Regions from separate parts of the Paenibacillus sp. sgz302190 genome, predicted to be linked through region 1. Evidence: riboswitches for the same ligand, from Rfam matches in the RefSeq annotation. Region 1 holds a riboswitch; each other region holds the start of a gene.
What was found. Region 1 has a riboswitch for cyclic di-AMP ahead of AC6RNO_RS34900 (NlpC/P60 family protein). Riboswitches for the same ligand answer to the same signal wherever they lie in the genome.
Positions count from the first base shown of each region.

Region 2: linked by a shared signal. The riboswitch ahead of AC6RNO_RS31065 (resuscitation-promoting factor) and the one ahead of AC6RNO_RS34900 (NlpC/P60 family protein) in region 1 are both predicted to bind cyclic di-AMP.
Region 3: linked by a shared signal. The riboswitch ahead of AC6RNO_RS34760 (NlpC/P60 family protein) and the one ahead of AC6RNO_RS34900 (NlpC/P60 family protein) in region 1 are both predicted to bind cyclic di-AMP.
Region 4: linked by a shared signal. The riboswitch ahead of AC6RNO_RS15670 (hypothetical protein) and the one ahead of AC6RNO_RS34900 (NlpC/P60 family protein) in region 1 are both predicted to bind cyclic di-AMP.

Region 1 covers NZ_JBZYAO010000061.1:568-8,395, reverse strand. The annotation lists gene AC6RNO_RS34940 (PBP1A family penicillin-binding protein) at 1-669, shown strand, start outside; gene AC6RNO_RS34935 (YwhD family protein) at 843-1,334, opposite strand; gene AC6RNO_RS34930 (hypothetical protein) at 1,488-1,685, shown strand; gene AC6RNO_RS34925 (DMT family transporter) at 1,682-1,996, opposite strand; gene AC6RNO_RS34920 (SMR family transporter) at 2,013-2,372, opposite strand; gene AC6RNO_RS34915 (TetR/AcrR family transcriptional regulator) at 2,379-2,963, opposite strand; gene AC6RNO_RS34910 (M1 family aminopeptidase) at 3,102-5,102, shown strand; gene AC6RNO_RS34905 (hypothetical protein) at 5,118-5,936, shown strand; cyclic di-AMP (ydaO/yuaA leader) riboswitch at 6,138-6,275, shown strand; gene AC6RNO_RS34900 (NlpC/P60 family protein) at 6,279-6,752, shown strand; gene AC6RNO_RS34895 (LytA/YqiH family protein) at 6,876-7,310, shown strand; gene AC6RNO_RS34890 (HD-GYP domain-containing protein) at 7,460-7,828, opposite strand, start outside.
Region 2 covers NZ_JBZYAO010000043.1:12,964-20,791, reverse strand. The annotation lists gene ispE (4-(cytidine 5'-diphospho)-2-C-methyl-D-erythritol kinase) at 1-519, opposite strand, end outside; gene AC6RNO_RS31095 (hypothetical protein) at 1,129-1,278, opposite strand; partial or broken gene AC6RNO_RS31090 (small, acid-soluble spore protein, alpha/beta type) at 1,889-2,059, opposite strand; gene veg (biofilm formation stimulator Veg) at 2,177-2,449, opposite strand; gene yabG (sporulation peptidase YabG) at 2,829-3,677, opposite strand; gene rsmA (16S rRNA (adenine(1518)-N(6)/adenine(1519)-N(6))-dimethyltransferase RsmA) at 3,733-4,632, opposite strand; gene rnmV (ribonuclease M5) at 4,643-5,179, opposite strand; gene AC6RNO_RS31065 (resuscitation-promoting factor) at 5,297-6,436, opposite strand; cyclic di-AMP (ydaO/yuaA leader) riboswitch at 6,727-6,927, opposite strand; gene AC6RNO_RS31060 (ABC transporter ATP-binding protein) at 7,210-7,828, shown strand, end outside.
Region 3 covers NZ_JBZYAO010000060.1:2,548-10,375, reverse strand. The annotation lists gene AC6RNO_RS34775 (TIM barrel protein) at 1-545, shown strand, start outside; gene AC6RNO_RS34770 (ROK family protein) at 555-2,639, shown strand; gene AC6RNO_RS34765 (DUF8769 domain-containing protein) at 2,665-4,317, shown strand; cyclic di-AMP (ydaO/yuaA leader) riboswitch at 4,414-4,564, shown strand; gene AC6RNO_RS34760 (NlpC/P60 family protein) at 4,569-5,447, shown strand; gene AC6RNO_RS34755 (hypothetical protein) at 5,617-6,276, shown strand; gene AC6RNO_RS34750 (phosphodiester glycosidase family protein) at 6,289-7,752, opposite strand.
Region 4 covers NZ_JBZYAO010000012.1:136,493-144,320, forward strand. The annotation lists gene AC6RNO_RS15650 (extracellular solute-binding protein) at 1-750, opposite strand, end outside; gene AC6RNO_RS15655 (response regulator) at 871-2,484, opposite strand; gene AC6RNO_RS15660 (histidine kinase) at 2,477-4,246, opposite strand; gene AC6RNO_RS15665 (hypothetical protein) at 4,394-4,789, opposite strand; gene AC6RNO_RS15670 (hypothetical protein) at 4,979-5,431, opposite strand; cyclic di-AMP (ydaO/yuaA leader) riboswitch at 5,548-5,718, opposite strand; gene AC6RNO_RS15675 (invasin domain 3-containing protein) at 5,939-7,828, opposite strand, start outside.

The sequences.
Region 1 (7,828 bases):
CTCGGCTCCTTTCCGGTCAGCCCGATCGAGATGGCCTCCGCTTTCGGCACGATCGCCAATCAGGGCGTCCATTTCCAGCCGACGGCTATCGAGCGGATTGAGGATGCGAACGGCAATATCCTTTATCAGTCGCAGACTGTGCCGGAGAAAGTCATCGACCCGCCCGTCGCTTACGTCATGACTAGTTTGATGGAAAGCGTGTTTGATGAAGGCGGCACAGGGAACCGGGTCGCCGGCACGATCAAGCGTCCGATCGCCGGCAAAACGGGCACGACGGACACCGACGCCTGGATGGTCGGGTTCACGCCCGAGCTCGCGACCGCAGTCTGGGTCGGCTACGACAAGGACCGGACCATCGGCAATGTCGAGTCCCATCTGGCTTCGCCGATTTTCGCCGAGTTCACCGAGCAGACGCTGGACGCGATCCCTCCGAAGCTGTTTCCGATTCCTGAAGGGGTCACTACCGTCTACATCGATCCGGCTACCGGCAAGCTGTCCAACGAGGACTGCCCGAACTCCCGCATGGAGGCGTTCCTGGCCGGCACGGAACCGAAAACGTACTGCACAGGCAAACCGGCCAAAGAAACGGCCGGCGACGGCAAGAAGGAAGAACCCAAAGGCAAAAACAGTTCCTGGTGGAACGATTTGAAACGCTGGTGGAACGACTAGGATGGCCGCCCCCGGACAACACAAAAAGGCAGAACTAAGCGCGTCTTAGTCTGCCTTTTTGCTGTCCTAGTATATGGTGTAACATACACTAGGGTTTAGTATACCCGGTTCACTCTACCGTCACAATGGATGACACATAAAGTTCACATTTGCCGAAGCGCCACCCGGAAGCTTTATGAAAGCGTATCCTTGAGGCTTTGGTCCGACCGGTTCCACCACTCTGCATTATGGGCGACTAAACTGTTTTTGAGCGCTGCCTTCTCCTCATCGCTCAAGCCGTCGAAAATAAATTTCCGCTTCATCGCGGCGTCCATCTTGTTGACGTGATCGGCGAGGATTTTCCAGCCTCTGCGCGCTTCGGTATCAATCAGCATTTCGCAAGCCGTCATGCCCGCATAATAAGCCCCTTCTTCCGTGCGGTCTACCGCTACCCAGACGATCCAGCATTTGCGGCCGTTCGGCACATCTTCCTTGTTCGTCGAGAACTTGATGCCTTTCTCGATTTTACTTTTGGCGTGCAGCGTCCCTTCGTCCAAATAAGCTTCTCCGCCATCGATGATGATGCCGGAAACGTTGCTAAGGTCGATCGAGCCTGCGCCAAACCCTTTGTGATTCGTCTTGGAGTTAACTATATTTAAAGCCAGCTTCTTTTTATCAGCTTCCATATTCGGTCACCTTCCCGCCTTCCTCTGTATAAACATTCCTTTGCTTTATTGTAGCCAAAGTAACCGGCAAGAACAAGATACGGGCCAAATTCTCGGCCAAGACCCATTTAAACATGTTAAAATAAGTCTATTCTGTTTCCGCGAGGTGAACCCATGTCTTGGAAAACGTTATTTGACTCGGACAATATGCGCATCTTCATTGATAATAAAGAACACACGGTGAATATCGAATGTGTAGAGGATAGCGTCAACTCGAATTATGTCACTGTAAGGCTCAAAAACAAGACTGACATCGATCGCATCATTGAAGCGCTGGAAGCCTCCAAAGCGTATCTGGGCGACGGCAATTAGGAAACCAGCTTCAAGCCGACGGTGGAACACATAATGATCGCGATAAACAGCAGCCTGCGCACATCTTTCGATTCGCCATGTACCAACATGCCTGTAATCGTGACGCCTACGGTGCCGATTCCCGTCCATATGCCGTACGCGGTTCCCATCGGGATGGTCTGCAGGGCAATCGACAGCAAATAGAAGCTCATGCCCAGACCGAAGATTACCAGCAAAATTCCTTTTATACTAAATCCTTTGCTAAGTTTATTGAGTCCCATTACGCTAAATATTTCCCCTAAACCCGACACGACCAGCAATAACCATGCCATGACCAATCGGCCTCCTTTAAACCTGATGTTTCTCCTGATGATGACCCCGGGCGTCGCCGGCCGCATGCGTGACCTTCTTCAACCCGATGATCCCGATGAGCAGCAGCGCAACCAACAGCAGCTTATACACATTCACAGGCTCATGGAAAAATAACATCTCCGTCAGCACCGTACCTATCGTACCGATTCCCGTAAATACCGTATAGACCGTGCCGGTCGGCAGCATCGCGCATGCTTTGAGCAGCAGGAAAAAGCTGAACGATATGAACGCAAACACGATCAGCCACTCCCACCACAATTCGGAGTATTTCAAACCGGTGACCCAGAATATTTCTATAATGCCTGCTATGACAACATACAGCCAATATTTATTCATGTCCCTTCACTCCTTGCCGCAGCGTAATCCTGCGATAAAAAACTCCCATACAAATTGCTTCCGCTTGCGGAATTCGGCTTCTTCATACAGCTGAAACTCCATGTACAGACCGTCCACCGCGCAGTAAAAAGCCGCCACGAACGCCTCGGGCTCCATCCGCCGGAATTGTCCGGCCGCAGCGCCCGCCTCGTATATCCGGATCAGGCTGCTCGTCATGTCGCTCTCCCCTTGAAGAAAAGGCTTCAGCAGCTTCTCCTTCAGCGCCTCCGGCGGGAAAAAGATAAACCGCTTGTAAAACAAATGATAACGGTCATTGCCGATCGTATCCGTAACGTGGCGAAAATAGAGCCGGATCTGCCGCTCGGGATCGGCATCGGTTTCCTTACCGTATTGGTCGCGCATGACATACACGTAATTGTTAATCACTTCTTCGGTCACTGCGAAGAACAGATCTTCCTTGGAAGCGTAATGCGCGTAGATGGATGGCGTCTTAATGCCTACTTTGCGGGCAATATCGCCTAGCGTCGTCTTCTCATATCCCTGACTTGCGAACAATTCAAGGGCAGCTTCTCGTATGCTCTCAGCACTCATCGCTTTCACTACCTAACTAATATTAGTTAGGGAAACTATAGCTCTTTCATGCGAAAAAAGCAAATTTCTCTTTTCAGAAATAATACCCGGGTTGTCTACATATACATGCTGTAGATGCTTGTCAACGGGGTGAATATCATGAATCCATTGTTCAAAAACCGCACGGTGCAGTGGGCCTTCGTCGTGCTGCTCGCCGCAGGTGCAGTTCTACTGTCCGAATCGCTCCTCCCATCCACTTTCAAGCCCGCGATACCTGCAGCGCTCGAAGAACCGGCTCCGCAGACGCCGGCCAAGCAGCAGCCCGAATCCGCCCAAGCACCGGAGAAATCGGCTCCCGAACCGCTCAGTTACCGAATTGCCGAGTATCACATGAACGTGGAATATGCGGCCGACACCAGGCAAATTAAAGGACAGCAAACGATAACCTGGGAGAATCCGGGCGGTACGCCTGTGCAAGAACTGTATTTGCATTTATATCCGAATGCATTCCAATCCAAGAAGACGACTTTTATGCGCGAGTCGGGAGGCAAACTGCGTCAAGACAAAGCGAAAGCCGACAGTATCGGCAGCATGGAGCTTTTATCGGTCAAAACTTTGGACGGCAATGACTTAAGCATGCGCATGGAGTTTGTTCAGCCCGATGACGGCAATAAGGACGATCATACCCTGCTTAAGCTGCCTCTGCCCAAAGCGGTGGGCCCCGGTGAGCGGGTCACGTTCAAAACGGAGTTTCTCGTCAAGCTGCCTGCAGCCTTCGCGCGAATGGGTTATGTCGGCGATTTCGTCATGGCCGGGCAGTGGTTCCCCAAAATCGCCGCGTATGAGCCGGCGGGAACAAGAGGCCGTACGGCCGATGGCTGGAACCTCCATCAGTACCATGGCAACTCGGAGTTTTACTCCGATTTTGGCATCTATGACGTTGTCATCAAAGTGCCGTCCAACTATATTGTCGCCGCGACGGGGTTCCCCGTAAAACCCCCGGTGTCGGACAGCAACACGAAAACCTACCAGTTTTACGCCGAGGACGTGCACGATTTCGCCTGGTCGGCTTCGCCGAACTTCGTATACGTGGAAGAGCCGTTCGCCACGGCGCAGGTGCCCGGCGTCAAAATCAAGCTCTACCTCGACCCGAAGCATCAAAATTTAAAAGACCGCTACATGTACGCAGCCAAAAAGGCGCTTTCCCGCTTCAGCCAGTGGTACGGTACGTACCCTTACTCCACGCTCTCCATCGTCGTCCCTCCGGAAGGCGGCAACGGCGCAGGCGGGATGGAGTATCCGACCTTGGTCACCGCATGGGGAGCCAGCGACAAGAAGCCCGATTTGGAGCTGGAACGGGTGGTCGTTCATGAAATCGGCCATCAATTTTTTTACGGCCTCGTCGCTTCCAACGAGTTCGAAGAAGCTTGGCTGGACGAAGGCTTCACCTCCTACGCGGAGGACAAAGTCATGGAGGCGGAATACGGCGTTTCGCCGAATCTGCCTGTAGAGGCCAGCTATGTGACCTCGCCCAACGCGCTTAAACTGAATGCCTGGGATTACAAAGGGCATGGCGAATATGCGGATAATGTGTACATACGCGGCAAGCTGGTGCTGAAAGCCATCGAAAAGCAGGTCGGCGCCAAGACGATGGACCGCATCATGACGACCTACTTCCACCGCTGGGAGTTCAAGCATCCTTCGACCAAAGATTTTCAACATGTTGTGGAGGAAGTCACCAAAGCGAAATGGGACGATTTTTTCAACCAGTATGTGTACGGCAGCATGATGATGGACTTTGCGGTTGATCGGATTCAAGTGAAGCCTGCGGCACTGGCAGACGGCAAACCCGGATATGAGAGCACCGTGCTAATCTCCAAACGGGGCGGCAATTCCCCGGAGGTGCCGATTCAATTCCATTTTACCGATGGCACCGCACTGGATAAGGTCTGGAACGGCGCGGAGAGCAGCATCGAGTACAAGTTGACGAATGCTGCTCCCGTCGAGTGGGTTCGCATCGATCCGGGCTATTCGCTCGTGCTGGAAAACAAGCATATCAACAATTTCATGTCGGCCCGGATAGACCCCAAATGGAAAATACGTTTGAACCTCGGCATCATTCAGCTTTTACAAACGATCTCCGGCTGGGTAGCCTGGTAGAAAGGAGAACGCTGCATGACTCTTTATATGAAGTCCGGCTATCGGGCGGCGCTGCGGCAGCCTTTTGCGGTCATCATGCTGTTCCTGTATCAAATGGGTTGGGGAGCCCTCCTCTATAAAATGGTGCAATCGGTGCTCGTGCCGCTCATGCATCGCTTTCCGGGAAACGGCCAGCCCAAGCAGACGCTGCATTTGTTCCTGGCCGAAAGCCAGTTTCAACTGTTCAAAACGGACCTGAGCCATTCCTATTTATGGTGGCTGGCAGTGCTTCTCGCTAGCCGCATGCTGCTTACGCCGCTGCTGAACGCCGGCATCTACTATTCGCTGATCCACACCGACCAAAATGCGGGATACCGCTTCTTTAAAGGCATATCGGAGATGTGGCTCTCCTTTTTCCTCTGCTACGCAGTACGGATCGCGCTGACGCTGCTTCCCCTCGCCTGGCTGATCCCGAAGGCCGAGTCGATCTTTGCGCAAAGCGGATCTTACGAGAACGCCGCCGTTGACATGCTGCCATGGCTGGCCGGAATGCTTGCATACGGATTTCTCATGCATCTCCTCTTCATGCATCTGCAGTTCGCGCTCGCTGCCGGAAGCGGAATTCTCTCCACCCTGCTCGCCTTTGTCCGGCACCTGCTTCCTATCGTCGGCATCGCTCTGCTGCTTTTGATCGGGTCGGGACTATTGACGGGTGTCAACGTCATCGCTTCCTACATCTGGGCAGGTCTGATTGCCCTTCTCATTTATCAGCTGTTCCCGCTTTTCAACATATTTTTGCAAATGTGGGTACTAGCCTCTCAATATCAGTTGTGGTCCGCCAAAGCAAATTCGTAGCGAACGCCCGCCAACTCTCTAAATCTATGAGCAATATTCAGCGAAAAACGCCCAAATATCGGAAAATATGCTCAAGCCCCTGAAAAAGGGGCTTTTTTTTGTCTATTTTCCGAACTATTTCACATATTTTTATAGAATAGTGCACTTGGAAGGAGGATTTTAGATATTTATGCCGAATCCTAAGCACTAGGAAAAATAAACCAACATTTCATGCCGAATTCCCGATTTTTTGGGAAACGGGGGAACCATTCCGGGTGAATTGATCTCGCAACACAGGGATCATAGGGAACCTTCAACCGAACCCTCCAGCTAACCTCGTAGGCACCGGAAGGAGACAAGCAGTTGAAAAAGGTTGTTGCTCTCGTTGTCAGTCTTGTTTTGTGTTTGAGTATTGGTGCAGGAAGTGTTTTCGCAGCACAATCCACTTTGGATGAAACGGTTGACGGATTGCTCGGAACTCCGTACAAGTATGCGGGTACGACAACGAAAGGCTTTGATTGCTCCGGATTTACCGCTTACGTGTTCGCGCAATTCGGTATCGACCTTCCCCATAGTTCCAAAGCTCAAGACGAAGAAGGCAACTGGGTTGATAAAAAGGACTTGCGCAAAGGCGATTTGGTCTTTTTCAACACAGACGGCAAAGGTATTTCTCACGTAGGCATCTATTTGGGAGACGGTGAATTCATCCACTCGGCTACCGATAAAGGTGTTATGAAGAACAAACTAAGTGAGTCTTATTACTCCAAACGGTACGTATCGGCCCGCCGCGTTTTGTGGGACGATATTTACAACCAACTGACTGCTGAATCCAAGTAATTTGATCGATTTATGTGAAAAAAGCCCCGGCAAAGCACCGCTCGTTTCTTGAGCGGCTTGCAGGGCTTTTTTCTATTCTAAACCATAACCTTATCTGCCGCGTCCAATAGATGAGGTGATGAAATGAACAAGACGAAGAAAAGCCGGCAGCGGCAGTTGGCCTGCTTGCTGGTAAGCAGTGCGCTGACGCTGGCTTTGGCAGCCTGCGGCAGCGATGCCCCCTCCGGGAATAACAGCGAGAGGACGCCGGAACCGTCAGCAGCGGCCAGTCCGGCAGTCAGCCCGACAGTTACTCCTGTCCCGTCCGCAACGCCGCAGGCGGATGCAGCAGCCGTGAAAAAAGGAACGGGACGCTATGTAGGCCTGGCCGATCCGCATACGGTCGAGCTTATCGTGGACGAGAAAGCCGCCGCTTTCCAGCTGGGAGACGGTACGGCAGATGCCGTGCAAAAGTTCAAGAAAGACGATCAGGTAGAGTTTGAATATAAAGAACAAGCCATAGAAGGCGACGCTTCGCTTAAACAGCTCATTTTAACCAAAATCGCTAAAAAACAGTAGCTCTCTTTGCGCAAAAAAGAATCCCTCCGACTGTCCTTTCGGGAAAGTCCGGGGGGATTTTGTTCGGAAGCGCCGCGCCGTCGGCTTATTTATTGACATAGACGCCTGTTTAACGTTAATATCGAGTCGTTGCCGCCGTCTCGGCCGGTTTATTTGAATGGATATACGTCCGGAAACGATTCGGACAAACTTAAAAAGAGGGCTACATAGTCCGGGTCAAACTGCGTCCCGCTGTGTGACAAAAGTTCTTGTACCGCCGTGTTGATCGATAAGCCTTTGCGGTACGGACGGTCGGAAACCATGCTGTCGAAAGCATCGATAATTGCACAAATCCGGGCAAAAGCAGGAATGTTCTCGCCGCTTAATCCGCTGGGATACCCTTGGCCGTTCCAGCGTTCGTGATGATACAGAATGATTTCCGCGATCTTCGGGTCCAAATCGGTGAACGCCATCATCATGTTGGAGCCCAGAACGGGATGCTGCTGCATAATTTTCCATTCCTGGTCGGTGAGCGCCGA
Region 2 (7,828 bases), on a different contig from region 1:
GATCGGGGGCTTGGCCAACACAACCCAACATTGCGGAGGCGAGGCGATCGGCTCCAGCTTCTCCCCTCTGCCCCGGGCAACCGCCGTGCCGCCCGTCACGCAAAAAGGAACGTCCGAGCCCAGCTCGGCTCCAAGCTCCTGCAGCTCTTTCACCGGAATGTCCAGCTTCCATAACCGATTGAGCCCGCGCAGCGTAGCCGCCGCATCGCTGCTTCCTCCCGCCAGCCCTGCGGCTACCGGAATCTTTTTATCCAGATGGATGTAAACGCCCTGTTTGACGTCGTACCGATCCTTGATCAACCTGGCGGCTTGAAAAGCCAAGTTTTTTTCGTCAAGCGGAATATACCCCGCCTGGGAGGAAATGATGATCGTGTCGCGCGGCAGCTCCTGCATTTCGATCCGGTCCGCCAGGTCCACCATCGTCATGACCATTTCGACTTCATGATAACCGTCTTCTCTTTTATGTAAAACATCAAGGGATAAGTTGATTTTGGCCGGTGCTTTTTCAAAAATCTTCATCCGATCACCTTCTTTTGCTCGTTTGCCGTTAAAACATTATAACAAAAGCGCAAAAGAAAAGCTAAAGCATTCGACACAGCTCGTCGGAACGATGGCCCCAGCGGTTCTCGCCGCTGGATGGCGGCGAAGCCGGTTGCCAAATGCGGCCGGATAGCTCACGCCAGCCTGTGGGCAGAGAGTGCGGGGTTTTACGAAGAAACCTGTGCGCTTCGGGGAAACCCACCGATTATGCACGGAATGCCGCTTATAATAAGCAGACTGAGCCAAGAGGTCAGAGCACTGAGCGGCAGCGGCAAAAGCTGCCGGAATGCTTTGAGGCCAAGCCCATCCGGCCGCATAAGGATGAACTGCTCGTGTACACGCACCGCCAGAGCCGGCAGTACATCTGCCTGGCAGCGCGAAGAAAACCCGCAAAAACCCCCATGACGTCGTGGACGTCACCCTGCAGAATGAAAATAGTCAGGTCTACTGCGTTCTATTTTCGTATAAAGCGCAAAAGTGCAGGTTTTTACTCGATGATGCGCCAGCCACGAAAAATTCCTGCATATGTGCAGGTTTTTGCCTGTTGGTACGCCGGCAACGAAAAATTCCTGCAAATGTACAGGTTTTTCAGCGAACATTTGGGTTCAGACTCATTTTGCCCAGAAATTCCTGCACAATTGCAGGCTTTTCCTCAAAATGAACCCCATAAACAGAAAAAGCCTGCACTTTCGCAGGTTTTTCGCTTTGCCAAGCCGCTTCACGAATGGCCGTACCCACAATTATGGGTCACCTCTGGCTGCCCTAACAAAGTATCGCTGGACAATTTAACTTTCGCAGGTGATCCGTACGCAATGCCGGTGATTCAGAACGGCTGCTGCGGCTGCCTGGCCGCATATGAATACCCTGTCTGCCCCTGTACGCCTGAAGCTACCTGGTTCCCCTGGAGCCCTTGAGCCTCCTGCGCCGCGTATCCGTAACTGCCACCACCTGGCTGGAGACCCTGGCTCTGCTGTGCAAAGCTGCTTGTCCCTCCGGCATACGGCTGCGCACTGCCGACCGTTCCTCCGGCGTACGGCTGCGCACTGCTGACCGTTCCTCCGGCGTACGGCTGCACACTGCCGACCGTCCCTCCCGCGTACGGTTGCGTACTGCTGACCGTTCCTCCGGCGTACGGCGGCGCACTGCTGACCGCTCCTCCGGCGTACGGTTGCGTACTGCTGACCGTTCCTCCGGCGTACGGCTGCGCACTGCCGACCGCTCCTCCGGCATACGGCTGCGCGCCGCCGACCGTCCCTCCGGCGTACGGCTGCGCACTGCTGACCACTCCTCCCGCATACGGCTGCGCATAGCCTCCAGAGCCTTGGCTTACCGGGGCCCCTGGCGAGTACTGCTTGGCCAGCGCCTCCTCCGCAATCTGAATCGCCCGCTTGACCATGTTGCCTGCGTCCTTCGTGCGGATTCCTTCCCAGCCTTCCCGCTGTACCACATCGTAAAAGCCAAGGTCCTTGGCCAGCTCATATTTGAAACTTTCCGACATAATGCTTCTTCTGCGTCCCATCGCTATCCCTCCTGAAGTAAAATAGGAATGTACGGATAGTGTGCCGCATTATCGCCAACTCCATGCAAAGCAAAAAGCAGACCCTATGCGGGCCTGCCGTTATGACAATGCATTAAGCTAATGTTGAATATAGGTGATACGGACTTGTCCGTCATCGTTGCAAACGGTCACTTCCACGGATTCCGTCAAGATATCCGCGTAGCTGTAGGAGACCCGCTTAAATGCGTTGGACTCTTCCAGCTTAACAATAAATACAGAAGGGTAGGTTTCTTCTAAAACACCGGAACGCTCGATAGTCTTTCGCCGACCACCATTTGCTCGCAACATGATCTTCTGCCCGACATGGGGCTCCAAACTGCGTTTAATTTCCAACAGCGCATTTTTTGCCATTGTCAACTACCACCTCTTTCCTTGTTAATTATAACCGATCGCGGCCAAAATGTCAAATTAGGACCAAATATTATATCAGCCCGACAATCCTGTTGTCAACGGCATATCCGCCTAATTTTAAATTTGCTTGGTGTTTAGGTTGCCTCCAAAGATTGTAAATTATTCACTTTTTTTCATGAAATATATTTTCGACATATACGGAGGCATTTAGCACCGAAAACGGATGCCGCCCACACGGCGAACAAAACCAAAGAAAAAGCGCCCAAACGCGAATGGACTTTGCACAAGTCGATTCGCGCCTGGGCGCTTGAATGGATACGCACCGAGCGCAGCTCACAACGCGCGGTTTCACAACTGTATGAATGGCGGTCGTTGAGTTTCACACATTTGCCTGCGAGTGCTGAATGCCGGGAATCCCCATCCGGTAGCTGCCTCGCGTATCGACTCCGCCTAATCCGTCTAACCCCGTAACCGTCAAGCTGACGATGTCCAGCATGGAAACGGTATCTTTGACCGACGTATAGGACAGCTTAGCCGCAATGCACAAGGGGTCCAGAGCATGAATCAGCACGCGGGCCGGGGAGCTGGCAAAATTCGCTCCGGCCCGCAGCAGCGCTTCAAAATGCGACTGGCAGGCTCCGGCCACAATGATCAAGGAATCGCGATCGCGTTCGTACTGCCTGGCGACCTGAACCGCGCTCACAAAATGAAGCGAATTTTTGTAGCTGCTCAAGTTGTTGATATCGCGGTTTTTACGGTTTTTTATTATGCCGTCATGTCCGGTAATGACGACGATATCCGGCTTAACTTGCGGCAGCAGCCGATACAGCGCATCCGGCATCTGGGCTTCGGGGACGTAAAAGCCCTCCGCAGGCACGCGAAGCTCTCCGTACAGCTGCATGCATTTGCGCAAATAGGCCGGGTCTCCGTCCACATGCAGTATTTTACCCGGCACTTCAAAATAGCTGACGCCGGAGTGCTGATTCTTCTCCTGCTGCTGCTCCCTGGCGATTTCAATTCGTCGCAGCGATTCCCGATATTGCGGGGTGCCCGACCGGAGATGATCCGGCGTGACGCCGCCAATCGCAAGCAAGTCCGTCAGGGGCGCATCTGCAAGCAGCCGGTAATCGACACCCCGCAGCACGGCCTTCACCTGCTCGATACGTTCGATTTTGAAAATGACGTCTCCGCCATAGGATTTTCGGGTAACAAAGTCTCCTTGCCTCATCGCTCAATCCCCTCCTAGGGCTATCCTATGGCGGGGATGGGCATTTGGTGCGGGTTTATTTGCAGCCGTGCGCGCGGAGGGCCGACGACAAGCGCGCGAACTCTTCCATGCTGAGCGTCTCACCGCGGCGCGAAGGCTCGATGCCGATGCCGTGCAGGAGCGCCTCCAGCTCAGCCTTGGTGTCTTTGGCAAAGAACCGCGCAGCCAGGTTGTTGTAAAGGGTTTTGCGCCGCTGGACGAAGGATGCCTGGACGACTTCGAAGAAGAAGTCGGCGTCCGCCACCTCGACCGGCGGGGTTTGCCGTACGCGCAGCCGGATGACGGCGGAATCGACGTTCGGCTGCGGGACAAAGACGGTGCGCGGCACGATCGTGACAAGCTCCGGCTCGCAGTAGAACTGCACGGCAATGCTGAGGCTGCCGTAGTCTTTGGTGCCCGGGCGGGCCGCCATGCGGTCGGCCACCTCTTTTTGAATCATCACGACGATATTTTCCAGCGGAAGCTTCTCTTCGAGAAGCTTCATAATGATCGGCGTCGTGATGTAATAAGGCAGGTTGGCAACAACGCTGATGCCGCCAACACCGGCAAAATGCTGCCGGAACAGCTCCGGCAGGTCCAGCTTTAACACATCCCCACGCACGACCTGGGCATGGGGGTACGGCTCCAGCGTCTCGCCCAGGATGGGCAGCAGACGCTGGTCGATTTCGATGGCCAAGACGCGCCCAGCCTGCTTGGCCAACTGCTGGGTGAGCGCCCCGATGCCCGGGCCGATCTCCAGCGCGCCCTTGTCCGGGCCGAGCCCGGCGGCGGACACGATTTTGTGCAAAATATTCTGGTCTACGAGAAAATTTTGTCCGAGGCTCTTTTTCAGCACCAGATCGTGCTTCTTAAGTATTTCTTTCGTTCTGTTCGGTGTAGCGACATCCTCAGGAAGCGCCCGGTTGGAAGTATTCATGTCACAGCCCTCATTTATTTAGTAATTCTACCGCCGCTTCAAACTCCTCGCGGGTGATTTGAAACATCGCACAGCGCTTGTAAAATTGCTTGCCGTTGCAGTAGCCGATGCCGAGCGCCTTGCCTGCCTCCAGCCTCCGGGAGGCCGCTTCGGCGTGGACGATGAGTCCCGCCGCCATCAGGTCCTCCCAGGTGACCAGGGAGACGGCTCCTTCATACTCCGTCCGCAAATTGCTCAGCGCCTGCCGGATCGTCTCCGGCGACGCGTTCTCAACCCCGATGTCGCCCTTGTACTCCGCCTGCTCCTGCGTAATAAAGGCATGCTTGCAGCCGGGCACCTTCGCCGCCACGATTTTGCGGATCCGCTCCCCTGCATGATCCGGATCGGTCAAAATAATAACTCCGCGCCGCTCCTGAGCCAGCGCGATCCGTTTCAACACGGCCGGACCTATTGCGGAGCCGCCGGTTTCGATCGTATCCGCCTCCACGGCCCGGCGAATCGCTGCGGTATCGTCTTTGCCCTCGACAACGATAACTTCTTTTATCATACAACGTTCCTTTCCCTGTACGCACAAAAAGAAGAGGGGTCTCCTCTTCTTTTGCCATTCGTGAACGACCTATCTATCTATATATACATTCTGCCCATGCAGAAACCGGATTACCCCTTAATTCTCAGTCGGCTTCTTCGGCCCTACGACATAGACGGTATAACCGTTCTTCGTGCCGAATTTGTTGGCATAGCTCTCATCTTCGAAGTAAACGTCGATCGTTTGCCCTTTCACGGCGCTGCCTGTATCTTCAGCGCGCCGGAAGCCAATACCGTCGATGTACACCCACCATCCGAGCGGAATAACCTTCGGATCTACCGCGATCGTTCTGCCTTCGGTGACTGTAGTTCCTGTAAACGTCTTGCCAAACCCGGGGCTGTCCGCGGATTTGCCGGTAGACTCCACTCCCGCCGAATATGCGGTGAGTTTCACGTTTTTGAGAATTTGTTTGTAGCCGAATTTGACGCCATTCTTTGAAATTTCATCCACGCTAGGGGATGAGGCCGATAAAGCGACGACCGGATTTTTCGTGCCGATGGCAACGACTTTTTTCACACTTTCCGTTTGAACCTGTTCATCTACAACTGCTTCGGAAACCAAAACGCCGTCTTCGAATACTTTTTCCATTTTTTTCAACAGAACGCCCTCTTTGCCTTCCTGGACGACCTGTTCCTTGCCTTTGAGCAGCGATGCATCGTTCTTCTTCTCGGTATCGAACGCGATCGGTTCCGTTGTTTCGTTCTGCTCTTTCTTTACCCTGACAACTTTGACTGTATCGCCGGGTAAAAGCGAAGATGCCGGTTCAGGAGTGACTCGGTCAAGCTCCCCAAGTGCAATATGTAAATCCTGCAATGCACTTTCAACCGTTCTTGCAGTTGTGTAAACAGTGGTGGTCTTTCCATCAGCAGTCAATTGAATCGGTGACGCATGATCGATCACGAATTTCTCTCCGCCCTTGATCGGAGTCGTGAGCGCTGCAGAAACTTGATCGTGTTCACCAATCTTAATGGCTTGTTCATCCAGTAGGCGTTGCAGGACCCATTGCTTCGTATGCACAACGGTTTCTTGTCCATTCACAACTACGGATACGCTCTTGGTAGCCGTACCGTACAACAACACCAAAAACATGAAAGTCATAGCGATTGAAATCATACCTAGGCTTAAAATCAAACGCAAGTTTTCATGCTTCCATCGTAGTGCCAAGGACATGCTGGATGATCGACTTACATGGGTCTCGGTTAAAGAGATGTTGCCCACTTCTTCGGTCCTCCTTCAAAGCCTCGCCGCCCGTGTGTTACGCATGATTAAATTAGACGCGACTAAGGTCAGTTTGTGATTAACTTAATAAGCCTCTCCAGCTTTGCAGCGGAGTTCACCCGACAACAACGCGGCCATTACCGGACGCTGCTGCGGTAGTCCCACCTCCTTCGCTTTTCATCCTATGATCATCTAGCCTGCACTATCTCGAAAAAATGAAAAGACCAGCGGAAAGAGGACTCTTCCCGTGGCCTTGTATGCATAGAAAAATACAACCAGACACGACAATCGTTACCTCTCTCGGTACGCTTACGAGGTTAGCTGACGGATTCGGACGTGAGAGTCGCCCTACCTGGACAACAAGCTGCTTGCTCGTTGTCGTTGGATTCACCCCTGATATTCATTCTGCTGGCATTCGGCGGTTGCATGTGCTTCCGAATGTTTGCAGCGGTTCCCCCGTTCCCATAAATGGAACTCAGCGAATGGAAATTTGGCAAATTGGTTATTAAGTTATTATGAAAAGTATATTACGCTGTAAATCTAAACCTGTAAAGGGATTATCGCCCGCTAAAAAGGGCGGAATTCGGAAATAATAAACATTTCCGGCTATAAATCTTGGTCTTTAGTACGTTTTTCTCATTATAACGTATTCTGACGCTTTTTTTCGCAATTCTTACGTTTAAATTAGGCTTTAATAGCAATTTTGTTTATAATGGGGATGGGTGAAATTGGTTCAAAAATGCCAATAATTTGCTGAAAAGGAAGGCCTTTCGATGAACCCCATTCTACAAGTCGACTCCCTCTACGGGGGATATCTTCCAGGAAAACCTGTCCTGCACGGACTTACTTTTTCAATCCGCCAAGGTGAAATGATGGGCTTGATCGGACTCAACGGCGCAGGCAAAAGCACGACAATCAAAAATATTCTCGGCCTGCTTCATCCGCAAAAAGGCACGATCCGCGTCAGCGGCCTCACCCTGGCGGAAGACCCGCTCGCCTACCGAGCAGCGTACGCTTACGTTCCCGAATCGCCCGAGCTTTACGAGGAACTGACCATCCGCGAGCATCTGGAGCTGACGGCCATGGCATACGGGCTGACCAAGGAGCAGTTCCTGACCCGATCCCAGGCGCTTTTGGAAGAGTTCCAAATGAAGGACAAGCTGAACAGCTTTTCCAGCCATCTGTCCAAAGGCATGAAGCAGAAGGTAATGATCATGAATGCGTTTTTGATCGAGCCCGCCTTGTACATTATCGATGAGCCCTTTCTCGGGCTTGACCCGCTGGCCATCCGCTCGCTGCTTGAGCTTATGGTCCGCATGAAGCGAAGAGGAGCCAGCTTCCTCATCTCCTCGCACATTTTGTCAACGATTGAAAAATATTGCGACAGCTATG
Region 3 (7,828 bases), on a different contig from region 1:
GCCCTGAGTCGGAGGCGTACCGGAAGCTGTGGCGGGACATGCTGGAGCGCAGGGAAGCGCTGAGCGGCCACTATATGAACAGGATCGTCGACAGCCTCTATACCGCTTGCGACCGGATTGCGCAGAAGGGCTGGAAAATCGCCATCGGGATCGAAACCCGTTCCCGCTGCTACCAGATGCCGACGCTGCAGGAGGCGGGGGCGATCATCGACCGGCTGCAGGGTGCCGCGCTCGGCTTATGGTATGACATCGGCCACGGCATGATGATGGACCGGATGGGCCTCTACGACAATGCGGCCGAAGCGAACGCGATGAAAGAGCGTGTCGTCGGCGTTCACATTCACGAAACGATCGGCTTGTCCGATCATTGGTGCCCTTATGTGCACAGCGGCGACATGAGCTTTTTTGACCGGTTCCTGCCGGTCATTCAGGCGGCGCCTGTGAAGGTTTACGAGCTCAAGGCGCTTTGCGAGCCGGAAGCGATTGAAGATAGCCACAATCTCATTGTGAACCGCATCGCGCAGCTGCCGGCCGCCAAAGGATGAGGTGAACCGATGAAAGCGGGAGCGCGGTTGTCCACCTTGTTCAAACTTCGGGCGCTTTACTTATGCACAGGGCTTGCGGGCGGTTTGCTCAACCCTTATATGACGACCATCTTCGTGCAAGGCGGTTTGGCCAAAAGCCATATCGGCATCATGATGTCGATAGCTTCGCTGGCCATTCTGGGCGCGCAGCTGCTCTGGGGCCGGTTAGCGGACCGCTACCAGATGACCAAATCGATCCTGCTCCTGAGTCTGGCCGTACCGGCCCTGTTATCGATTCTGTATCAGGCGCCGTCCGTATTTCTGATGATAGCGGCTTATATGGCGGCTACCGTCTTCACGGCCCCGCAGGCCCCGATCGGCGACGCTTTCGCCGTGTCGGCCGCCCGATCCGCAGGCTCCTCCTACGGCTCGATCCGCAGCTTCCAGAGCGTCGGCAATGCGCTGGGCGGCTATGGAGCCGGCTTTTTTTTATCGTATTACATGCCTAATCAATTGTGGATCCCGTTTATGCTGTTCAGCTGCCTGGGCGTGATGATCGTGCTTGCGCTGCCTGCCCAGAAGGAATACCATGTCAAAAGCCGGCCTTTCATCGACGGGATCGGGGAGCTGTTCGGCAACAAGCGGTTCGTTTTGTTTTTGGGCGCCTGTTTTCTGGTCAATCAGACGTTGACGGCGTTCAATACGTATTTTGTCGTCGTGTTCCAGATGGTAGGCGGTTCGTACGCTCTCTCGGGAGTCGCGCTGATGATCGCCGCATTTTCCAATGTGCCGTCGATGTTCGCCGCCTCTTTCGTTATCAAGCGGCTGGGCAATGAAAAAACGATGCTGCTGGCGACGCTGGCCTATATGGTGCGCTGGATCATCCAGTATATGTTCCCGATTCCAAGCGTGATGGTCGCCGTGCAAGTGCTGCAGGGGCTGTCGTTCGGCCTTTTTTACGTTGCCGCCGTCGAGTACGTCTCGCGGATTGTGCATAAAGAGATGCAGGCCACCGGACAAAGCGTATTCAATATGGTGTTCGTAGGGCTTGCGGGCATCGCGGGCAATATGCTGAACGGCTTTTTGCTGGAAAAGGGCGGCCCTTCCGCCATGAATCTGGTCTGCGCGTTGAGCTCGCTGCTCGGAGCTGTTATGCTGGTATTTGTCGCCTACGGCTTCAAGCGGCAGCAGACCGGTTCGCTGCCAGCGGAAAAGCGGAAAAAGCGTTACATCGCTTTCGATATCGGCGGAACGAGCGTGAAATACGGGATCGTCGACGAAGCCGGCGAGGTGCTGGCGGGCGGATCTTTGGCAACACAGGCGTCGGAAGACAGCGAGGCATTTATTGAAAAGCTGACGAGCGAAGTCCGCCGGTTTCGCGAAAAAGAGGGCCCGATCAGCGGCATCGCCATTAGCACGGCAGGCATTGTCGACGACTCGGGCACGATCGTAGGGGGCATCGAGAACATCCCGTGCCTGAAGGGCGTGAACTTGAAGCGCGAGCTGGAGTTGCGCACGAGACTGGAGACGCAGGTCATCAACGATGTCAACGCGGCTGCGCTGGGCGAGGCCTGGATGGGCGCCGGCAAAGGCGAGCGGACGTTTTTCTGCATCGCGCTCGGAACGGGCATCGGCGGAGCTATCGTCTTGGACTCCAGGCTGTACAAAGGCTCGCACTTCCGCGCTGCGGAAATCGGCTACATGCATATGAGCCGTATGCAGACCGGCAGCTATGAGACGCGGGCTTCCACTTCGGCCTTAGTCAAGAGCGTGCTTGACAGGCAGCTGGAGGAAACGGCGGCGTCCGGCGTCAATGGCCAGTCCATATTCGAACGGGTCAAAAGCGGAGATTCCGCATGGGCCGAGCCTGTCGACAGGTGGATGGACGAGGTAGCCAAAGGCATTGCCGATCTTATCTACGTGCTGGACCCCGGGCTGATTATTGTGGGCGGGGGCGTCTCCGCGCAAAAAACGTTTTTAACCGACCGGATCGCAGCCAAGGTAGACTCTTATTTAACGGCCGATTTTCAGGGGCTGACGCGCATCGTGCCTGCGCTTTGCGGCAATGAGGCCGGCATGCTGGGGGCCGTATCCTTATTTGCAACCCGGAACTGACTGAATGAAGGGAAGATGTGACGGTATGAGCTTAAACATGATGGAAAGCATGACGGCCGAACAGCGTTATCTGGTCGATCACGCCATGGCGGATATGGATCTGCATTACGATGAGGAAATGAAACTGCTGCGGGATAAAGAAAATGAGCAGCTTCATTATACGCGGGGGAGCGCGCACTATGCGATAGGACTGCTGCTCCGGAACTCTCCGGGAGACTTGGCAAGAGCTTGCGAAGTGCTCGCTACGGTGATGGACATGCAGTACGATTGTCCGGATGAAATCTATCACGGCACGTTTCGCACGGCCCCTCAGGTGCCGCACCCTCCGGCCGGCAGCTTTCCCTGGAAATCTTTTGCGCCGGGCTTCGCCTTCTTTTTGGCCGATACGTTCGGGAAAATATCCGACCGGCTCGACGATCCGGCGGCGAGAGAATCGTTTCAAACCGCTGTAGACGATGTGCTGCCGACGGTTTGGACGACCTATGATCCGAACTGGCGGGAATTCATTGCCTGCGCGTTCGCCGTCATCCTGGAAAATTGGGCGGACAGCCTGCCCGCCAAGCTTGTCGCCCGGATGGATTCCTGCATGCGCAAAGCGGTGGAAGCGTCCATCGACCGGCGTTTGTCGGATGCCATCCCGATGAACACCAACATCGAGCTTATGCATATGTTCATCTGCCACTATTTCGGACACCGGTACGGCATCGCGGACTGGATCGGGCATGCCGACCGGGAGGCGGGCAAGTTCATTGAGGCTTTCGCGGAATTCGGGTCATTCGCGGAGTTTAATACAACGACGTATTACGGCGTCGATCTGACCGTGCTGGGGCTTTGGCGGAACTACAGCAAGACGGACTCGTTCCGGCGGATCGGCCGCGAGGTCGAGCAAGGACTGTGGGCGAACATCGCTTTATTTTACAATCCGAATCTGGAAAATTTGTCGGGGCCGTTCTCGCGCGCCTATGAGATGGAAATGAGAGATCACAGCTCGATCGGCGTCTTTCTTTACCTGGCTTTGGGCCAGGGCTACGAGTATCTCGCCGGGATCAATTGCGAATCCGAGCATGACCCGATGATCGCTCTGGTTGGGGTCGACGTGCCGCCGGCCGTTAAACCGGCGCTGGCTGCGTTCCAGGGCCGGCGGCTGGCCCGGAAGCAGTTCAGAGAGCTGTGCGAACGGGATCGCCCCGGCGCTAATTCGAATCTGTGCACGGCGACGGCCTGGATCGAAGACAATCTGATGATCGGCGGGATGACCGGGAGCCGCAACACGAACGGGCAAATGCATCCTGCGACGATGCACTGGCGAACCGGCGATGGAGACAAGTATTATATGAGGCTGATTCGCCGGGAAGCGGGCAAGCATTGGAACACGCATCTGAGAGGCATTGCGTTCGATGCCGAAGCGGGGCAGGACCGGCTCGCGGTTGACGTTCATTTTCAGACGAATGCGGAGATCGAGCTGTTTTTCGAAATTACGGGCAAGCATATTCACGACGCCGACATAGCTCCCGATGTGTGGACAATGCCTGGGCTGACTTGCCGCATAGAGGCCGATGCGCCTGCGCCTGAAATCAACGTTTTTGACAATCGCGTTGAAGTGGTATACCGCTACCGGCCGCAAGTTTCCGGCGCTCATATGAGGTTTGCGCTCCGCGTCGAGCGCGATCCGGCTTAAGGCTGGGAGCAGGCAAAACGCCTGATTTGGCCTTGGGAATTTTTACCGCGACGCAAAATTTGAAATTTGTCCGAATTCTATGCTAGTCTATCAAAGTAAAAAAAAATGCCGAATCTTGGAGCAGCACAAGCTCCGGTACGGGGGACTTCTTCATTTGGGGTGAAAGATCGGTTCGGATGTCCGAACCGGTCAAGGGAATTCCTCTTCCCGAACCCGTCAACTAACCTCGGAGGCTCAGGGAGGCAATCTTTTTGAAACGTCTTGTTTATTCATGCGCTTTTATCGGCGCAGCAGTATCCGGCGCTGCTTTGCTGCCTGCCCAAGCGGAAGCTTCTCAAGCGCTTTCAGTCAAAGTCCAGGTCAACGACGACATCGTGCAGTTTACGGACGCGCAGCCTTTTATCGACAAAAAAGGGAATTTGCAAGTGCCGTTAAGGGCCGTAACCGACAAACTGGGCTATGAAGTGAAATGGGCGAAGCAAGGAGGCGAGGTCGCCGTCTCGGTGTTGACCAAGGATCAGGTCGTTTCACTGAGGACGGACGAGCAGCAAGCGCTTGTGGGCAGCAAGAAAATCAGCCTGGAGAGCAGCCCGGCTTTTATCCAGGGAAGTACATACGTACCGCTTCGTTTTATTACGGAAACGTTCGGTTCCAAGATCGAGTGGAGCGATGCGAATCAGATCGCGATCGTGAATGCGGACGGCAAGCCCCACAAGCCGGCCTGGACGGCGCCGCCGGAACCGCCCGCACCTGCGCCTGCGCCGCCTCAGCCGTCCATGACCGATCTGATCGTGCAGACGGCGAGCAATTACATGGGAGTCCCGTACAAATGGGGCGGAACGACGCCGCGCGGATTTGACTGCTCGGGTCTTGTCGGTTATGTGTTTGAAGCGGAAGGAATCGATCTTCCGAGAACTTCCGCCGAAATGTACAGCGATGCCGGAACGCCGGTATCCGATCTGAAGGTGGGAGATTTGGTCTTTTTTGGCCGCGGTGTTGTCGATCATGTCGGTATTTATTTAGGGAATGATCAATTTATTTCATCCACCTCTTCAAGAGGAGTAGCCGTCGAGAGTTTGTCGAGCAAGTATTGGGGCGCGAGATACGTTGGCGCCAAGAGAATCATATAGAAGCTAGCCTGTCTGAAAAATGAAAGAAACATCTGTTTTGTGCAAGCCACGGAAAACGGATGTTTCTTTTTTGTGTTGAAAAATTGCGATTTATATCGAATTTTTATCGTTTTTCGCCTATAATGAAGAAATGTTCGGAGAAAGAGGAAGCGGGTGAACGGCAATCTCCATGCTGACAGCAGTCTTGAAGCGGTGGTTTTTAAGAAAAAATACAGCGGTTATCATGAACAATAATCATGCTGCGGAAATAAGCGCTGCGATCCCTCCGGAAATTATGGACGTGATCCGTCGTTTTTTTCAGACATACGACAATTTTCAAGGCGCGCGGAACCTCCAAACGGATACTTTTATTAGAGAAGTGTATTATGCCACGAAGCAGGACCCGGCCGATCAAAGCACGGTGGACGAAATGGAAGTCTATCTGCACTATAAAAACTTGCAGCGCCTGCGTTTGAAGCACTACGAGATCGATGAATTTCTCATGTTGAACAGCGGCGTCTGCCTAGTCGGCGTTACCCGGGAATTCAGCGGCAGCGTCCGGAACCGGGTGCTCTATTTTTTGAATAAGGAAGACGGCGCCTGGCGCTTTCATCATATTGCAAGATCTCATCACGGCACGATTATCGACAAGTTCCAGGTCAAGGAGCAGACGGGCTTCGTCGTTAGCAATGAAAAGGCCGCCATGCTTTTTCTGGCTCACAGCGGCACTTCCGACGCAATCGGCTACATGACAGGCGATTACGTCCATGTGGAAGGGTATCTGGAGGTCGAGCAGCAAGTCGGCGGCCAGTTTTATTACAGAATCGTGCGCATGAACAGGATTCACTGATAAGAGCGGCGGTTATGGAAAAGTAAGGGAAGCGCGGTACAGCGCGGCGTCCCAGGCGACCTGCCCGCCGAGCGACTCCATGACGGTGCGAAGCGGCATATAGATGTGGCCGTCCACGATGGCGGGAGCGGCGGGCAGAACTACCCGCTTGTCGTTCCACAGCATGACGGGATCGTCCGGATGCAGGAGCAGGCGGTTGGCTCCGTACTGAACCGTTAGCGTGCGCGTGTTCCCGTTCCAGTCAAACTTCGCCCCGATCCTCTCCAAAATGCCGCGAAACGGCACCATGCTCGTCTCCTGGAGCAAATATCCCCTGAACTCGTTCACGAATTGCCCGTTCACTTCAACTTGAATTTGCGGATACCGGAGCCTTTCCACCACAAGTGCATTGCTGAGCAGGCGCCCGGGTGCGGTGAGCGTGACGCCATCCGCATACAGGGCGGAGCTCGCGCCTCCATCGAGGTTCATGGCATCCGTCAAGCCCATGTCCTGAAGCACATGCGCCATGTCGTCGATCGTCGCCGAAGACATCGTGCCCATCACCAGACGGCGTGATTCGTCAACGCCGATAAAGCTGCGCACATTCGACTGTGTCGTAATTCGCGGATCGGTGAAGCCGTCTCTCTCGTAATCGATATCGACGGCGCCGCCGGCGAGCAGGCGCGGACCGGCGCCTACGGCTGCGTCCACCCGGGGCAGCGCGGGAGTGGTTCCCGAGCCGCCGTCCAGCGTTGACGTTAGGCGTATGGCGTCTCCCACATGGATGTTCGGCAGGACATGGGCCAGATTGTTGGCGCTGCGGCCGACAAGGCACACTTGTCCGTCTTCAGGGATGGCGGCCCCGTCTTCGGTGATCGCAGTGATAACACCTGCTTGAACGACGATTTTGGTCGAATTCGGAAAATCGATCCGTTCCCCGAAAGCTCTCGTGTACCAGATGATTTGATCGTCTACGGAATCTCCGTAATATTTGTTCACTCCCCAGGCGGTGAACTTGTAGGCGCTGCCGCCATGGGCAACGCTTATTTGGTGTCCGGTTCCGAAGTACCCCACGCTTACCGTCTTGTCGGCGAGGACGAGCAAGGACGGGTTGGTGCCGGAGTGCACGACATCGCCTGAATCGATGAGCAGCCCGTTCGGATAGCGAATCGTGTCGTCCTCTTCATAAGCGTCGAAAAACGTGCCATTGATGCCTGCCGCCGCATGATTGCGCTCCATCATGGAGCTGAAAGATTCGACATGCCCGATGCCGTCGGCGGCCGTAACGGGCTTGACCCGCAGAGTGGGGTCCGTAAGATCGATCGAAACCCACTTGGCTGTAAAAGTTTTGCCGTTGTACGCGAGCGTCTTGCTCCCGGATTGAACGGAGTCATCCGCGGAAGCGGCCCCTGCCGGATAGCAGGCTGCGGACAGGAGCAGACAGCCGAGCAGCCCTATTTTCACGGTGAGTGAGCAGTGCTTGATAGTCATAGTCATTTGGAAGAGTTCGTCCTTTCTTAGGCAGGGATAACTGGGGGGTCTGGCGAGCGGAAGTTGCTTTTGTACATACCCA
Region 4 (7,828 bases), on a different contig from region 1:
CAGCGGAAAATCGGCATAATGCGCCTGATTCGCATTGATTTTGGCAAAAACGTCCGTCAGCGGCTTATTCTCCCGCAACCAGCCTTCGTGATCGAAAATATTGACCGTCCACGTATCTTTGGCAGGCAAATAAATCGGCGTAATGCCGGCAGCTTTAATTTTCTCGCACGCGGCCAGGAAGTCCTGATACGTTTGCGGTACGGCAATGTTCAGCTTTTCAAAAACTTTCTTATTATAGAAAATGCCTGAAACGTTAATGCTGTCAAAAGGGATTCCGTATACTTTGCCTTGATACGTGAACTGCGGCGCGCTCATGATCGAATCGGGGATATTTTTGGTCCAATCGCCGCCGATTTCCTGAAAATGGTCCAAACCACCCATGTTTCCATTCAGCCAGTTGACTCCGTAATTGGAGATCAACATAGGCAGTTCGCCGGCAGCGGCTCTCGCTTTGTATAAATCCTCGCCCTGTTTGCCGCCGGCCACCTTCTCGATATTGAGCTTGAATCCGAGCTGATCGGCATGGTCGTTCACATCTTTCTCAATCGCTTGTATCCCCGGTTTGTACCAGTCGGTGAACATCAACAGCGAAATCTCTTTCACTTTCTTCGAAGCTTCGGCCGTTGCTTTGCTCTGACCCGCCGTGCCGGCCGGCGAGCTGCTGCCGCCGCTGGGAGCCGCATTGTTTCCGCAAGCGGAAAGCGATGCAGCCAGTGAAAGAACGATCAGGCTTCCTGCAATCTTTTTCATGATATTGCCCCTCCTTCATGTATAAGAACGTTATTTCTAAAAACAACTATACGACAGCCGCACGCGGAAAAAATTATGATATCTTCCGATTCGCTACGATATTTTCCGATTCAGGCATCGTTACTCGCTATCTCTGACATTCACGAACTCTTTGGGCGTGATGCCCAGCTTTTTTTTGAACACGTGCAGGAAGTAGTTGTAATTGCTGAATCCGCACTGTTCCGGGATATCCTTCAGCTCGGTTTTGCCGCCCTTCAGCAGTTGTTTCGCTTTCTCCACCCGCAAATCGTTCAGGTAATCGACGAACCCGACGCCGACTTCCTCTTTAAACTGCGAGCTTAAATAGTTGCTGCTAATGCCGATCGATTCGGCGACGCCGGCCAGAGATAAAGCTTCGTGATAGTGCTGGTTCATATGTCGAACCGCCTTTTGGATATGAAAAGAGTACTGCTCTTTGGCGCTCAAATGCAGCAGCCGCAGCAGTTCGCGGAATAAGCCGGTAATCCATTCCCGGATTTCCTGCAACGTTTCCAATTGGGCCAGCACCTCGTGCGGCACTTCATTATTTTTGTAAATCGCCCGGACATCAAGCGAATTTTCTTTATATTGGCGGCTGACGATGCCCAGCAGTTCGTTGAACATCATTTTGGAACTGGCAAGACTCGCTTGATTCCGCTTAACTTGCGTGAAAATGTTGTCCAACACGCGCATCGTTTGTTCTTCGTCGATCCGTTTTAAGCTGGCGATCAGTTCTTTTTCGTCCTCAATCGCCAGGCCCGTCATGGCATGCTCGCCGCTTACGGGACGAAAGCTTTTGACGATGCTGTTTTTCCCCATAAAAAATTTCCCCTGCAAAGATTGCGCCGCCGCTTCATAGCTGCCGGCCACTTGCCCTAAATCGGCGCACAAGCTTCCGATACTGAAACTCGCGGAAACTTTGACGAATTTTTTCAAGCAGATGCTCGTGCGGTTCAAAATTTCGGTCAACGCATGGTCGACGGCATGGCGGCTTCGCACAGTAACGAAAGAGAGCAGCATAATAAACCTGCCGCCCGCGATATGAGAGACGACCCCGTTCCCGTGGTCGCCAAATATTTCTTCCACTATGTTGACGATGGCGAATCTCAGAATGGATTCTTCTTTTAACCCCCGCTTGGCCACGATGCCGTGGAAATCGTCGACCTCCATCACAATCGGCACCAGGTTCGCAGTGCCAAGATTCAATTGGAGCGCCTTCATATGATCGCGGATTTCATCGTTATCGTGATAATAGCCGCTCAGCAGTTGGATGATGAACTTTTCACGAAGCGCATACAGTTGGTCTGCCCGCGGCCTTTCCAATTGCAGCGGACTGCGCCGGCGAATGCGTTCTTTGGCCCGCTCCAGCGTCTCCAGCAAGATATCTTTATTCAGACGATGCTTCAGCAAATAGTCCATTGCGCCGTTGCGCAGCGTCTCCCGCACAAGGTCGAAGTCGTCGTAGCTGCTGAGCATAATCAGCACCGTGTCCGGCCACCTTCTATGAACGACGCCCGATAATTCTATACCGTCCATATGCGGCATCCGAATGTCCGAAATGATCATATCCGCCTTTTGCCGCTCCATAAAGGCCACCGCCTCCGCACCGTTAGGCGCTTCGCCGCAAATCGTCAAGCCGTGCTGTTCCCAATTGATCATAAATTTCAAATGGGTCCGGGGCAGCAATTCATCGTCCACAATCAGGATGTTAAACATATCGCTCCATCTCCTCGTTGGTAATGACAGGTAAGGTGACCTCGACAATGGTGTAGAGGTTACGTTCGCTAACGATGCTTACGCCGTAATCGTCCCCAAAGTTGGTCTTAATTCTGGAGATGACGTTCCGGATGCCTACATGGCCTGCGGAATTGCCGTTCGCAACGATGTCTTCTATCGTGTTCTCCCCGATGCCTGCGCCGTTATCCTGAATTTTAAAAACAAGCTTCTTGCCTTCCGCGTATCCTTTGATGAGAATGGCTCCCATGTCCTTCTTAGGTCCAATGCCATGGATCAGGCAATTTTCTATGAAAGGCTGCAGCAGCAATTTGGGGATCAAATAAGGCTTCACACTCTCGCTGATGGAAAAGCTGTAGGTGAACTTATTGCTGTACTTGTACTCTTGAATATTTAAATAGCTCTTCAGGTACTCGATTTCTTCCTCAATCGTGATGAACACCTTGTCCTGCATGTTGATGTGCATCAATCTCGATAAAGACTCGGCCACATCGTGAATGTTATCGGCCCCTTGGTAAATGGACAAATATTTGATCGTATTCAGCGTATTATATAAAAAGTGAGGGTTGATTTGCGCCTGCAATGCGCGCATCTCCGCTTTGCGCTTATCCTGCTCGCGCTGTTTCGTATCCTGGATCAAATCTTTGATCCGATGCACCATGGAGTTGAATTGCCGGGACAACTGGCCGATCTCATCGTTCGAATCGATCTCCAATTGTACATCCAGATGGTTGCCGTCAATTTGTTTGATTGCGCGGTTCAATCTCAGAATCGGTCTGGTCAAATAGGAGGACGCCACCGTGGAAACCAGCAGGGCGATCAGGCAAAATGCGATGGAAAGCAGCAGCGAGCTGTTTCTCGTTTTACTGAATTCCTCGAGCAAAATCTTTTTCGGAACGATGCCGATCAGCATCCAATTCGTCGTAGGCGAATAACGGTATACGATCAAATTATCCTCATGATCGATCTGACTGTAGAAGCTGCCCTCGTTTCCCTGCATGCCGCCGATCATAGCGCTGATATCCGGATCGGGCATCTTCTCCTTCTGCGAATTGTAGACGATCTCGTTCGAACTGCGGTCGGCGATCAAAATGTTCACCTTGTTCAGGTTGCTTGCGAACATGTCGCGCAGCAAATCGCTTTTGATATCGGCGATCACGAACCCGATCACGCTGTCTTGATATTTAATGGGACGGGCGATCGAAGCCACTCTATCGTCCCGGTAAGGCGTAATATAAGGATTATCCGAATTATAATGGGGAGGAATGAACACAGACGCCCCTTCGTCATTGATCAATCGGGGATACCAGCTCTGCTTGGTAAGGAATTCCCAGGAAATTGTATTTCCGTTCGAAAACGTCCTTCCGTTTAAATTGGCAATCATAATATCGTTCAAATAATGCTTGTATGTGAACAAATTGACCAAATAATCGTCAATTTTCCTGTTTTCTTGCAAATAGGAAAGTCCTGTCGATTCCTCTCTTTTCGACAAAATGGCGACAATATCGCTTTCTGTCGATGTAATCGACACCAGCGCATAAATATCTTTGAGAGCCACTTCCAGATTGTTGCCGGAAACTCTCAACATGTCGTTGATGTAGTTGCCCGCCGACTCCCGGGTATCCTCCGAAGTCCGGTAATTCCAAAAATAAATGATAAGCAGATTGAATGAAATCATCAAAATCAGGTTGACAAACAAAATCTTGTATTTGACACTGTTGAACGTATGCGGCTTTATTCTCATCAAATGTCCCCCCTCTCCTGAAATTGTATCTGCTGGTTCACTATTCAGCAATAACTTTAGGGAATTGTCGGCGGACCCCGAGGACGAGCCCGTCACACTGCCGCTGTTCGTCATCCAGTAAGGCGACGAATTGTAAATTTTACCGTGCTAATCGAGTAAAAATGTAACGTTGCCTGCCCTTGAATAAATGACATGATCGGCGCCAAGCCCTTTGTAAATAAGCCTGGCATAGTCGCGTTCGGTAATGACATAGACCGCTTTTGAAGTCCATTTGCGGGTGATTTGAAGATAGCGGCAGCATAAAGGCAAACTATTTTCAAACAAAAAGATTTTACCTATCGGATATTCGGGAGCGACCCAAGTCTCATGTTCGACCGTATCCACAATCATGATATGATTCACACCAAGCTTGGAAAAGCGCTGCTGGTCCTGTCTATTGTTCGTTACAACCGCACAAGGCAGCCCTTTAAACTTTAAATGACGAATAAATTGCTCGCCGGCTTTCGTAGGAGCTGCAACCAATATAAACTCCGATTCATTCATTTCTTACTCCTCCATGTCATTGCGGCTAATCATAAGCCCAATTTTTAACACGTGGTACTGCCCTTTCTCGGCTTTCCCCACGGTCACATTGAGATCTTAATACGGAACGCTGTAAAAAGGAGGTAAAAGAATCCGGGTCCATGCATTAAAAAAACGTAAAAAATGATTAAAATTCCCCACACATCTGCCCTAAAAAGAGACATATGCCTCTGAACGGTCAAATAAATAAGCATGATCCCCTAAGAAACCCGATTCATTGCCGCCGGCAGATGAGTGTCTCAGCTTTTCATCCAAATCGTTGAATGCCGATTCGATTAATTGCGTTCTGGCAAGACCCCACTGCTCCTTATTCCGCTGAATGTAATGCAGTCCATCTTCGAGAGTTAGACCTTTGATCCTCTGGAAAACACTTACCCACTGTACGAGATCACCTTTCACAGCGCAGCTTGGCATGATGAATTCTCCGATACCGTACACTGCACCGCCTGTTGAAATCGCCAGGATACCGCAATGATAGTCAGTTCCATGTCCGGGCATCAGCTTGTCCGTTAGCTCGGAATTAAATCGAAAATATTCGATCCTGACAATTTTACAATTTTTTGTGCGTTCTTCTTGCAGTGCTGTCATGGGTTCAGGATACATTTACAGTCACTCTCCTCAATGTGTGGAAAAAAAGCAAAAAGAAGCCTGAGAGCAGAGAAATTCTACTCTCGGGCTTCTTTTCAACGTAAAGAAACGAACTGCTGAAAGCACGATCGAAGGTCTCTCTCAATACGCTTACGAGGTTAGCTGTCGGATTCGGGCTTGAGAGTGCCCTACTGCGGCAAGCAAACGCCTGCTTTAGATTCACCCCGCAAAACCGCCCCCTGTTCGGATCGGTTTCTGGTGGTTCCCCCGCTCCCCTTTCAGGGACTCAGCGATTTGATTTATGATGTGAAGTTGTTGAATCAAATGGTACCCCTAATTACCGTTTATGTAAAATAAGAATACGGGGCTTTATTTTGTTTTTTTGATGATTTTCCCAAGTGAAAGCGTAATCAAATATAAATTTCGATCATTATCGTTCCATTTTCTTTGGAATGCTTTTGCCGGTGACATTGAACCGCAAAGTAAAGAGACGAGCCCCTCGGCCCGTCTCCTGATTCAAGCTTATCCATCGATTAATCCCGCTTTTTGCAGCATCCGGTAAAGAAGTACGGTCGTCTCGGCACGAGTTAACGGCTTCTGCGGACGCAATTCATTGCCATACCCCTTCACCAAGCCTATATGAATGGCTGTACGTATCGCATCGCTCGCCCAGCCGCCGATTTGATTGCTGTCGGTGTAGGCGGCCAAGTTCACTTGCGCCCCGGCATTGCTCGTCACCGAAGCGGCATCGGCCATGCGCAGCGCCCGAACGATCGTTACGATCGCTTCTTGCCGCGAAACCTCTCGGTTGGGCCCAAACGTTCCGTCACCGAAACCGTCCATAATTCCGTATGCTTGAACTGCTTTCACGGCCCGGCTGTACCAGATCGACTCGCTCACGTCTCGGAAACCGGCACGATCTCCGCCCTCCGGCAAGCCCAACGCTCTCGCAAGCAAAGCGGCGAGTTCAGCCCGCGTAATAACGGCTTCGGGAGCAAACCGGTTTTCATCTACGCCAAGTACGATCATTCTGCTATTCATCCTGCCAATTTCAGCCGCGGCCCAATGTCCTTGAATATCTGTAAATTGGGACGTTTTGGATACCAATGCATAAACGCTGTTCGTGAGGCTGCGAATAACGGCCGCCTGATGTCCGTCAACTTTGGCAAATTCCGTCGGCACCGGACGTACACCGAATGTCGGATCCCATACCACGGCCGTTGCAGCCGTTCCGGCATCCGCCGGCAAATAGAGAACCCTTTGTACATAGCGGTTGAAGCCGGAAATCTCGCTTTTCTCGCCATGATGCGTCACATATACGTTAAAATGAATCGGATCCGCCGCCAACCGGAAACCGCCTTTATTCGCCGCATCCTGCAGTCCGGGTATCGCTTCAATTTTGCCGCGCTCGATCGTTATTTGAACTTCCGCATCGTTCGTCCACTCGGACTCCTGATTTACGACTTCCGCCAGAGGCAAGCGATACTGGCCATGCTGAGTTTTTAAAGTGATCTTATCCGCTTTCCCGGCAAGGAGCTTGACAGCTTCATCGGGAAGCCGCAGCGCTGTTTGGTCCGCCTCATCTTCAATCGATACCGAGAGATTCCGTTCAGGCGAGGAGGATAAAGAGTCAAGCACCTTCTTTAAAGTATCCTTATCCAATCGAACATCAACGGACTTCACTCCATTGGCATCTGTTTGAAGTGTGGCAATCCCGGACACCTTTGCATCATTGATCCAAGCCGCGATCGAATTGCCGGGCGACGAATGGCTTGACGAGCTTGAAGTCGAACCAGAATCGGAACCGGAGCTTGCAGCCGAACGAATCACGCTCAGCGTATATGTTTTAACTGAACCGTCTTGCGCTTTGACATTGACTTCGAACGTGTTTTTGCCTGTTGCAAGCGAATATTCACCGGTCATCGGGCTGCCCGCAACCTGCAATCCGTTCACGTAGACGGCAGAATAGACGTCCGAGGCTGTCAGCACCATTTTCAAGCCATAAACCGAATGGCTTACGTCTACCGTATAGTTCACTGTCCCCGGGTCAAAATCGAACTTTACCGTCCCGCCCAATCCCATAAGCTGCCAGCTGCTCAAGCTCGCATTGCCGCTCAAAGGAACGATGTTCCGGACTTCAATCGAGCTAACGTTCGCGTTGCCCGCCGCATCGGCCACATAGACTGAATAAACCCCGTTCTCTTGTACGGTAAAATGGTCCGTGATTTCTACGCCCTGCGTCCCAAAATACGAGACAGGACGGTTTCCTGCTGCCCATTTGATCGAAGAGACGTTATTGAATTGACCATAAACCGACGCCGTTACGGTAACGGTCACGCTTCCGAAGGTTGGACCGGCAGGAGCCGCTTGCAACACGATATTCGGAGGCTGATCGTATGTAAACCTAATATT